2 regions of the Paraburkholderia sp. SECH4 genome follow, and region 2 is predicted to be linked to the other one. Evidence: riboswitches for the same ligand, from Rfam matches in the RefSeq annotation. Region 2 holds a riboswitch; the other holds the start of a gene.
What was found. Region 2 has a riboswitch for glycine ahead of gcvT (glycine cleavage system aminomethyltransferase GcvT). Riboswitches for the same ligand answer to the same signal wherever they lie in the genome.
Positions count from the first base shown of each region.

Region 1: another riboswitch for glycine. It lies ahead of M0D67_RS17495 (D-amino acid dehydrogenase); the one in region 2 lies ahead of gcvT (glycine cleavage system aminomethyltransferase GcvT).

Region 1 is NZ_JALOCP010000011.1:164,803-170,317, forward strand. Features, by position in the region: gene M0D67_RS17480 (phosphoketolase) at 1-659, shown strand, start outside; gene M0D67_RS17485 (acetate/propionate family kinase) at 672-1,844, shown strand; gene M0D67_RS17490 (BON domain-containing protein) at 1,841-2,107, opposite strand; gene M0D67_RS17495 (D-amino acid dehydrogenase) at 2,319-3,530, opposite strand; glycine riboswitch at 3,705-3,798, opposite strand; gene M0D67_RS17500 (LysE family translocator) at 4,031-4,663, shown strand; gene M0D67_RS17505 (GNAT family N-acetyltransferase) at 4,776-5,303, opposite strand; gene M0D67_RS17510 (helix-turn-helix domain-containing protein) at 5,316-5,515, opposite strand, start outside.
Region 2 is NZ_JALOCP010000006.1:143,843-149,357, reverse strand. Features, by position in the region: gene M0D67_RS11405 (UvrD-helicase domain-containing protein) at 1-92, opposite strand, end outside; gene M0D67_RS11400 (oxidoreductase) at 524-1,573, shown strand; gene M0D67_RS11395 (hypothetical protein) at 1,774-2,127, shown strand; glycine riboswitch at 2,269-2,370, shown strand; glycine riboswitch at 2,404-2,563, shown strand; gene gcvT (glycine cleavage system aminomethyltransferase GcvT) at 2,644-3,762, shown strand; gene gcvH (glycine cleavage system protein GcvH) at 3,826-4,206, shown strand; gene gcvP (aminomethyl-transferring glycine dehydrogenase) at 4,301-5,515, shown strand, end outside.

The DNA of each region.
Region 1 (5,515 bases), on a different contig from region 2:
ATTGTTTGCGTTCGCGCGACTACGTCAACGTGATCGTGGCCGACAAGCAGCCGCATCTGCAGTATCTCGACATGGATTCGGCCGTTACGCATTGCACCAAGGGCATTGGCATCTGGGATTGGGCGTCGACGGATCAGGGCGTCGAGCCGGACGTGGTAATGGCTTGCGCAGGCGACATCGCGACAATGGAAGCGCTTGCCGCCGTGCAGATTCTGAAAGAGCGTTTTCCCGAGCTTAAGATCCGCTTCGTCAACGTGGTCGATCTGTTCCGCCTGATGCCTGAACATGCGCATCCGCACGGTCTGTCCGATCGCGATTTCGATTCGTTGTTTACCACCAGCACGCCGGTGATTTTCAACTTCCATTCGTATGCGTCGTTGGTGCATAAACTCACGTACAACCGCACCAATCACGGCAATCTGCACGTGCACGGCTACCACGAGAAAGGCAACATCAATACGCCGCTCGAACTGGCGATCATCAATCAGGTCGACCGTTTCTCGCTGGCTATCGACGTGATCGATCGCGTGCCGGCGCTGCGCGGTGTCGGCGACCACGCGAAAGAGTGGCTGCGTGGGCAGATCATCGAGCATCTTGCTTATGCGCATGCCGAGGGCATCGACAAGGAAGAGATCCGCAACTGGACGTGGAAGGGCTGAGCGGAGCGTGCCATGGAGACTCATGAGAAGACCGGCGACCCGAATCCGACGATTCTGGTGTTGAACAGCGGGTCGTCGTCGCTGAAATTCGGACTGTTTGCGCGCTCCACGCATTCCGGCGGCGACGAAACATTGCTGCTGGAAGGCAGCGCCGAAGGTATTGGCCGCGGCGACGGCAGCTTGCGCATCAAGTCGCCTGATGGCCGCGTACTGGTGCAAGAAGAGGATGTGCTGGAGTCGCAGACCGACGCGTTGCAGAAGCTCGCACGCGTGCTTGCGGAGCAGAAGCGCGGGCGTCCTGTTGCGGTGGGGCATCGCGTGGTGCATGGTGGGCCGCATCTGCGAACGCATCAACGCCTGACAGCTGAAGTCCGGCAGCGCTTGCAGGACGCTGTGCACTTTGCGCCCTTGCACATTCCACCGGCGCTGGCATTGATCGACGAGGCAACCAGGATTTTCGGCGACGCGGAGCATTTCGCCTGCTTCGATACGGCGTTTCATTCCACACTGCCGGCACGCACGGCGCAGCTTGCGTTGCCGCGCCGTTATGCCGAGGCCGGTGTGATTCGCTACGGCTTTCACGGGCTGTCGTATGAATCGCTGGTGGCGCGGCTCGGTGCCGATTTGCCGCCGCGAGCAGTCTTCGCCCATCTGGGCAACGGGTCGAGTTTATGTGCATTGCAGAACGGCAAATCCGTCGATACGTCGATGGGTCTCACTCCGACCGGCGGCGTACCGATGGGCACGCGAAGCGGCGACCTTGACCCAGGCGTGCTGCTGTATCTGATGCGCGTGGAGAAGCTCGATGCCGATGCGCTGGAGACGCTGTTGAATCGCCAGAGCGGCCTCGCCGGTTACGCCGATGGCGAAAGTGATATGCAGGCGCTGGAAAAGCGCGCCGCCGCGGGCGATGGGAATGCATCGCTGGCGCTGGATGCGTTTGCTACGGCCGTGCGCAAGACGATCGGCGCCTATGCGGCTTTGTTGGGTGGGATCGATTTGCTGGTGTTCACGGGTGGGATCGGCGAACACAGCCAGGAGATTCGTAAGCGAGTGTGCGAGGGGCTTGCGTTTTTGGGGCTATCGGAAGGGGATTCAGCGGGGAAGGTGAGGGCGATTCACACCGAGGAGGAGAAGCAGATCGCGAGGCATTGCCGGATGCTGTTGCGAGCGAAAGCGGGTTAGGGCAACTTCGCTTTGACGATGGCGTGATCAGAGACGCCGGTGACGCCGAACAGGCGGGAAACGTCTTCAAGTGCAGCGGCTCGTTGCTCGTTATGTTGAAGTACACCGAGCAGGGTGATGCGTCCGTGTGAGACTTTGACTTGCAGGGTGTTTGGGGGGACGGCCGTATCCCATGCCAAGCGTCTCGTGGCTTCTGCGGCGATTTGTTCATCAGTGAGCCGCATGCCTGGGTTGCTGCGCGTGACGGAGCGGGATCTGGTCATGGAGACTCCCTCGAGAGTGGACACCGATTGGACAACACTAGCAGATGTAGCTGGATTTGCCTTTGGCGACGCTTCCGGACTACCAGTCAGATCGAGTCCAGGCTAGTAAGCATCATCGCAAAAGCGCGGCGGCGGGTTCGATGAACAACCGCGACGGCGCGCGCAGCGCCGCCGGAAGTATGGCAGTAAGCGCCGCGCACGCAAACAAGCCCTATTGAATGGAACCCGCCAAAACCTGCGCCGTAGCCGCCGACAACGTCCACCCCAAATGCCCATGCCCGGTGTTATAAAAAACGCCGCGCCGTTTTCCGCGTCCGACCTTCGGCAACATACTCGGCAACATCGGCCTTAACCCCGCCCAAGGAATCACTTTCGAAGTCGACACCTCAGGAAAATACCGTCGAGTCCAGTCGACCAGCGGCGCAATCCGATCCGACCGGATATCCCGATTGAACCCATTGATCTCCGCCGTCCCCGCAACCCGGAACCGATCCACGCCAAGCCGGCTCGTCACGATCTTCGCGCTGTCGTCGAGCAAACTTACCCAGGGCGCGTTCTGCTGACTCACTTCATCATCGAGACATACGGTGATCGAATACCCCTTAACCGGGTAGACGTTCACGTGATCGCCAAGCATCGCCGCGAAGTCGCGGCTCTTCACACCGGCGCACACCACGATCCGCTCGAAAGCAAACTGTTGCGACTCACCTTCCAGATTGACCATCAACGAGAACCGTCCCTCAGCCGGCTGCTCGATCGCCGTAATTTCCGCGTCGTAGTGAAACTCGACACCATGCCGCACGCAAGCATCAGCCAACCCGCGCGTGAACTTGTGAATATCGCCAGTGGAATCGGAAGGCGTAAAAAACCCACCAAAAAAATCGCCATGCAACGTTGGCTCGATCGTGTGCAACTCGTTCGACGTCACCGGATTCCGGTCCAGCCCACCTTCGCGCAGCAGTTCATTCACCTTGCTGGCCGCATCGAATTCCTTGCGCGTCTTGTAGATGTGCAAAATGCCGCGCCGCTCCAGATCGAAGTCGATCCCTTCGCGCTCGGCAATCGAAAACAGATGCTCACGCGCAGCAATCGCGAGCCGCACCGTTTCGACAGTGTTCGTGCGGTAATGCGGGATCTGCCGCAGAAATTCACCCATCCACGAATACTTGTGCCACGTGGGCATCGGATTGAGCAGCAGCGGGGCGTCGCGCGTGAGCATCCAACGCAAGCCCTTCAGCACCGTGGCCGCGCTGTTCCAGACTTCGGCATTGCTCGCGGACAACTGGCCGCCGTTGGCGAACGAGGTCTCCATCGCCGCATAGCGATGACGTTCGAACACGGTGACATGGTGGCCGCGCTGCGCAAGGGCGTGAGCAGTCGTAACGCCGGTAATGCCGGCGCCGATAATGGCGATTCGTGACATGACATGGTCCAGAGTAGTTGAGCATCACCGGTGTCGATTTCGTGTCGAAACCGGCGTCGATGCCCCATCTGTCCATGTACCTGAGAGTTTCTTCCTGTGAGCATACGCTTGCGATGCAAGCGGTATGCAGGGAATCCCCTTCGGTGGGCGCGCATGGCGCCGCTCTCCAGATGTTCCAGCTGCGCGGTCCTTTTGCCTGAGAGTTTCCGGGGCGGTTGCTCCGTCGGCGTCGTCACAATCCTCTGACGATCTCTCCCGCGCTGCATTGCAGAACGGCTCGACGATACCGGGCAATAAATTTCACCGCAAGTGTTTCTTTCGATGCAGCGCGCAATCGGCACAGTACGGTGCCATATGCAACGGCGCGTCCGCCCCACTGGCGCAATCAAAGCCATTCAACTGCCTATAGGGACTTTTTACGTGGGGGTTTAAGGCTTGAACCGGCGGCGTCGGCTATATTTGGCGGCATTGCCCGACTTCAATTCCCACAGGAGAACGCCGTGCCCGCTGCCACAACGCTGCTTGCCTTTGCCCTGGTCTCGCTCGGCATGGTGCTCACGCCCGGCCCGAACATGATCTATCTGATCTCCCGATCACTCTGCCAGGGGCGGCGCGCCGGGCTCGTGTCGCTCGGCGGCGTCGCGCTCGGCTTTGTGTTCTACATGTTTTGCGCGGCGTTCGGTATCACCGCACTGCTGTTGACGGTGCCCTACGCGTACGACGCGCTGCGTTTCGGCGGCGCGCTCTACCTGCTGTATCTGGCGTGGCAGGCGGTCAAGCCGGGCGGCCGCTCGCCGTTCCAGGTGCGCGACCTGCCGCACGACAGCCGCGGCAAACTGTTCACCATGGGGCTCGTCACGAACCTCGCGAATCCGAAGATCGCGGTGATGTATCTGTCGCTGCTGCCGCAATTTATTTCACCGGAGCACGGCAGCGTGCTCACGCAGTCGATCGCGCTGGGTTGCGTGCAAATCGTCGTCTCCGTCACGATCAACGCGTTGATTGCGACCATGGCAGGTTCGATCGCCGGGTTTCTCGCTGGGCGGCCGATCTGGCTACAGGTACAACGCTGGCTGATGGGCACCGTGCTCGCCGGTCTGGCCGTACGGATCGCGCTCGATTCGCGCCGTTAAGCCACGCGATCCAGACTCGCCTGAGTCTGCATCGCGGCCTTCCTCGCCGAGCATCGGTCAGTATCGACTACCATGCTCGTGGTGCATCACAGGCGGCCTGCCTGCGTCACGCTCACAGCGTCTTGTACATGATGGTGGTTGAATCAAGCCGCTCCTCCAGCGTGTCGCGGCAAAATTGCGGAATCACTCCGGCCGTCTGATAACCCAGCGAGGCATAGAGCGGCTCGGCCTTGTCGCCGGTGCGCGTATCGAGCGTCAGCAGGCTGCGCTGCAACTGGTGCGCACGGTGTTCCAGTTCCGCCATCAGCGCTTTGGCGATGCCCTGGCGGCGGAACGCGGGGTGGACCAGCAGCTTGCGCACCTCGGCGCGATGACGCTGGTTCGGCATCGTGTTGTAATCGAGTTGCACGGTGCCGGCGATCGCCTCGCCATGGCGAGCAACAAAAAGCACCAGCGCGCCTGCCCGCAGCGACGGCAGAACCTTGCCGCTCCAGAACGCCTCGCTCTCCTCGACGCTATACGGCAATACAAAGCCAACGCTCGCACCGTCATGGACGCAGGCACGCAGCAGCGCGCCGAGTTCGGGCAGATGGCGAACGAGGTCGTCGGCGGAAAAGGTCGTGATGGTAGTCGCGTTCATGGTGGCTCGAACTCAGACGATGAAGAGGATGTAGCGCGCCGCGCTATGCGAGGGCGTGACGAAAGCGCTGGGGCCGAACAACTGGTAGCGCAGACAGTCGCCGGGTTGCAGATCGTGACTTCGGCCGTCGACGGTGATCTGCAGTTGCCCTTCAAGCAGGATCAGATGATGTTCGAGGCCGGCTCTCGGCGACGCGTCGTATGTGATGCGTA
Region 2 (5,515 bases):
GTCTTGCCACTGCCTGCGCCGGCGAGCACGAGACACGGGCCGTCAAGATAACGGACCGCTTCATTTTGAGCGGGGTTCAGGCCTGCGGACATCGTCAGTGGATGGGTAATGCGGTTGAGGGCGCTTGGGTGCGGAATCGCGAGACCGAAGGCCCGGGGGCATGCTGCGCGGGGCGGGTGGCTGGCGCGCGTGCCTCAGTGAGAGGGGCGTTCCGGCTCGCAGCGATCCGCGCGAGAGGAGCGATGTTAACACGGATGCCTGGAGCGGATGCCGTGACAGGCGCGCTGTCGGATGGCCAGGAACGGGGCCCGCGATGGCAGCTCGCCCGACGACGAAAAACGGACGTTCGAGTGAGCTGGCCCGAACGCGGCTGCAACTGCCGTCCGAGCGCCGCCGGACAGGCACCGCCGACAAGCGCCTGCGACGATGCCGACAGTCCGCCTTCGGGACATGCCACAATTACGTTGTTGCGCGCCGTCGCCGCGGTGGCAAAGCGGCGCGCCGTTTTTGCAGGAAGACACGCATGTCCGCATCGCTGAAGATTGGATTGATGGGTTACGGTTTTGCTGGCGCGACCTTTCATGCGCCGGTGATCGAGCACTGCGGGCGAGCGAGCATCGCGGCCATCGCGACGAGCCAGCCCGAGCACGCGCTGGCCGATTACCCGCACGCAAAGGTGGTGGCCGATCTCGACGCCCTGCTGGCGCTCGAAGAAATCGACTGCGTCGTCATCGCGACACCCAATGACACGCACTTCGACCTGGCGCGCCGCGCGCTGGAAGCGGGCAAGCACGTGGTGGTCGACAAGCCGGTCACGCTGACTGCCGCAGATGCTCACACGCTCGCCAACATTGCACTCGCCCGGGGCAAGCGGTTCGTCCCCTTTCATAACCGCCGCTGGGACGGTGATTTTCTGACCGTGCGGGATCTGCTCGCCAGCAGAGAATTGGGGCGTATCACGCAATACGAATCGCATTTCGACCGATTCCGGCCGGAGGTTCGGCAGCGTTGGCGCGAGGAAGCTTCGCGCGGCGGCGGTTTGCTATTCGATCTCGGACCGCACCTGATCGATCAGGCGCTGGCGCTGTTCGGCGCACCGCAGACCGTGTCGGCGACGGTTCGGACGCATCGCGATCAGGCCAGCGCGCCGGACTACGTGCATATTCAGTTGGGCTACGGCGAGTTCGAAGTGGTGTTGCATGCCAGCGCGTTGACTGCGTACGTCGCGCCGAGGTTTACGATCCACGGCACGCAGGGGAGCTACGTCAAATACGGGCTCGATACGCAGGAAGATCAGTTGAAAGCCGGCTTGCGGCCGGGCGATGACGGGTTCGGCGCCGGCAATGCGCCTGGTGTGTTGCGTGTGCTCGAAGAGGGCCAGGAAGTCGAGCGGGAGGTGCCTACGCGCAACGGCGAATACGTCGGCTTTTATATTGCCTTGGCGGATGCCATTCAGAACGGCACGAAATTTCCCGTCAGCGCTCAGGACGCGGTCGACGTGATGACGATCATCGAGCTTGCAGCCCGGAGCTCGGAGGAAGGCGTCCGGTTGCCGTTTGAACGCATTCGCTGACTTTCCCAGCGCCACGGGGCGCTTTTTGGCCATTTGGCGACGGCACGCGAACCATGCCGCCGCCAATGGCAAAACGCCTGACAACCCCGAAAGGAACATAACGTTACAAATAACCCCGCCTCCGCGGTCAGCGTGAGTCCCCGGCAATCCGTTGCTACCCCAGTAGCACCACAAAACGACAACGACTTCCCGGAGAGTCCATGCCTCGTATCGTCCGCGCACTAGCAGCATGCGCTTTGCTCAGCTCCCTCGCCGCCTGCGTGGTGGCTCCTCAGCAACCCGCGCCGGCGCCGCGCCCTAACCCGCAACAAATCGCGGATCAGCGCTTCAACCAGGTCAACGGCCGGATCGACAACCTGAGCCGCCGCATCGACGCCCGCGTCAACCAAGGCTACTACCCGCCCCCGCAAGGCGGTGCGTTGCACCATCGCCTCGACGTGATCCGTCAGGAAGCTCACGACATGGCGGCGCAACACGGCGGCGGCCTGTCCGGCGACGAACAGCACGTGCTGAACCAGGAACTGGACAACGCGGCACACGCCATCGGCGAATAATCGCGCCAGTTCTGGCACTGAAGCAAAGGAGCGCGGGCATCACGTCCCGCGCTTTTTTTGACATTCGCGAACCCGCAGCGCCAACCCCCATGCCCCTTGCGGGCCTTTATTTGACAAGCCCCCGGCCCTCGCGTACATTCGCCGCACGCGTCGGGAGAGCGTGCTGGCCGCAGAAAATCGCAGGCCGCGCCGCCGAAGGGGCACACCCGCAAACTCTCAGGCAAAAGGACCGACTGCGTCGAAGAACCCGCGCCCAGGCAACATCAAGGCACCGGTTTTTCGCACTCTGGAGAGCGGCAGTAGCCGTCTGCATCGTTTAATCGAGCAGATTCTGGCAAGCTGCCCACCGAAGGGGCGCGCGTTTCACCGTAGCGATCACGGCTTCACCATCGCACGGCAGCGCAATCTCTCAGGTATCGAGGACAGAGGGGTCATGCAACGCAATCGCTCGCAGGCATCAGCCGCGAGGCGTAGCGCCGCATGGCCTTTTTTGTTTCGCGAGACGCCTGAGGCCCCATGACCGAACTCAAACACACCCCGCTCAACGCCACCCATCGTGCGCTCAACGCCCGCATGGTCGATTTCGGCGGCTGGGACATGCCCGTCAACTACGGCTCGCAGATCGACGAACACCGCGCCGTGCGCACCGACGCCGGCATGTTCGACGTCTCGCATATGTGCGTCGTCGATTTCACCGGTGAACGCGTGCGCGCCTTCTTCGAACACGCGCTGGCCAACAATGTCGCCAAGCTGCAAACGCCGGGCCGCGCGCTCTACTCCTGTCTGCTGAACCCGAATGGCGGTGTGATCGACGATCTGATCGTCTATTACTTCAGCGAGACGCACTTCCGCCTGGTCGTCAACGCCGGCACCGCGGAGAAAGACGTCGCCTGGTTCAGCAAGCTCGACGCCGAAGGCAGCTACGGCCTGACCATCACGCCGCGCCGCGATCTGGCGATCGTCGCCGTGCAGGGCCCGAACGCCCGCGATAAGGTCTGGCAAGTCGCGCCGTCCAGCCGTACCTCGACCGAACTCCTTAAGCCATTTAACGCCGCGATCGTCGACAACACGCCGTTTGGCGAATTGATGATTGCCCGCACCGGCTACACCGGCGAAGACGGCTTCGAAATCGTCCTGCCTGCAACGTCCGTCTGCGAGTTCTGGGACGCATTGGTGCGTCAAGGTGTGCGCCCTGCGGGTCTCGGCGCGCGCGACACGCTGCGTCTCGAAGCCGGCATGAACCTGTACGGCCAGGATATGGACGACAACGTCTCGCCGCTGGACGCCGGCCTCGCCTGGACTGTCGATCTGAATTCGCCGCGCGATTTCGTCGGCAAGGCCAAGCTTGAAGCCGACGGCTCGCAGGCCTCGTTCGTCGGTCTGATCCTGCTGAAGGAAAACGGCAAGGCGGCAGGCGTGCTGCGTGCTCACCAGAAAGTCGTCACGCCGCACGGCGAAGGCGAAATCACCAGCGGCACTTTTTCACCCACGATGCAGGAATCGATCGCCTTTGCGCGCGTGCCGAAAGGCGTGCAGCCGGGCGACACCGTTCACGTCCAGATTCGTGACAAAAACGTACCCGCAAGCGTGGTAAAACTGCCGTTCGTACGCAACGGCAAAGTGCTCGCAGTTTAAGCAGCCGGCGCGTGCGTTTACCTTTTTAAGTTCATACCGAATAACACCGCATAGGAGCATCCGATGAGCATCCCGGCCGATCTGAAATACACCGAATCGCACGAGTGGGTCCGCACCGAAGCGGACGGCACGCTGACGGTCGGCATCACCGACCACGCGCAGGAAGCGCTCGGCGACATCGTCTTCTTCGAAGTTCAGGAACTGGGCAAGACCGTCAACGCTGGCGACACCGTCGCCGTGATCGAGTCGGTGAAAGCCGCTTCCGATATCTACGCGCCAGTCTCGGGCGAAATCATCGAAGCGAACCCGGCCGTCGCCGACACGCCGGATGGCGTCAACAGCGCGCCGTACGAGAACTGGCTCTTCAAGATCAAGCCGGCCGCGGACGCATCGCAGGATCGCCTGATCGACGCGGACGCGTACGCCAAGGCCGTCGGCGCCTGATTCACCGCAACTTGCACCATTACGTTTAAACCCGACAGGCGCGGCGCGTCCGATTCGACAGTCGAACGGACGCCCGCACCGCCAGGAACACCTCATGAAGCTCGAACACCCGGATCGTCTGATGAACCGCACTCCTCTCTCGCTCGCCGCGCTCGAAGTGCATGACGCCTTCGCTGAACGGCACATCGGCCCGGATTCGGCCGACCAGCAAGCGATGCTCGAAGCCCTCGGCTTCGCGTCGCGCGCCGCGCTGATCGACGCGGTCATTCCGAAGACGATCCGCCGCACCGAAACGCTGCCGCTCGGCCCCTTCGCCCAGCCGAAAAGCGAAGCGGAAGCGCTCGCCGCGCTGCGTGAACTGGCGAACAAGAACCAGGTGTTCCGCTCGTACATCGGGCAGGGTTATTACAACGCGCACACCCCGACGGTGATCCTGCGTAACGTGCTCGAAAATCCGGCGTGGTACACCGCGTACACGCCGTATCAGCCGGAAATCTCGCAGGGCCGTCTGGAAGCGCTGCTGAACTTCCAGCAGATGATCGTCGACCTGACGGGTCTCACGATCTCGAACGCCTCGCTGCTCGACGAAGCCACCGCGGCCGCTGAAGCGATGACGCTGCTGCAACGCGTCGGCAAGCCGAAGTCGAACGTGTTTTACGTCGCCGACGACGTGCTGCCGCAAACCATCGAAGTGGTGAAGACGCGCGCCACGCCGGTCGGCATCGAAGTGAAAGTGGGCCCGGCTGCGGAGGCGGCGAACGCGAATGCGTTCGGCGTGCTGCTGCAATACCCGGGCGTAAACGGCGACGTGCGCGACTACCGCGCGCTCGCTGAAGCGATCCATGCCGCAGGCGGCCACGTGGTAGTCGCTGCCGATCTGCTCGCGCTGACCGTTTTGACGCCGCCGGGCGAATGGGGCGCGGACGTGGCCGTCGGCAACACGCAGCGTTTCGGCGTGCCGGTTGGTTTCGGCGGCCCGCACGCGGCTTACCTCGCCGTGCGCGACGAATTCAAGCGTCAGATGCCGGGCCGTCTGGTCGGTGTGACTGTCGATGCGCAAGGCAATCCGGCACTGCGTCTCGCGCTGCAAACGCGCGAACAACATATCCGCCGCGAGAAGGCGACCTCGAACGTGTGTACCGCGCAAGCGCTGCTCGCGATCATGGCCAGTATGTACGCCGTCTATCACGGCCCGCACGGTCTGAAGACGATCGCGCTGCGCGTGAACCGCATCGCTGCATTGCTCGCAGCCGGCGCGAAGAAGCTCGGTTACACGCTCGTCAACGACACGTTCTTCGACACGCTCACG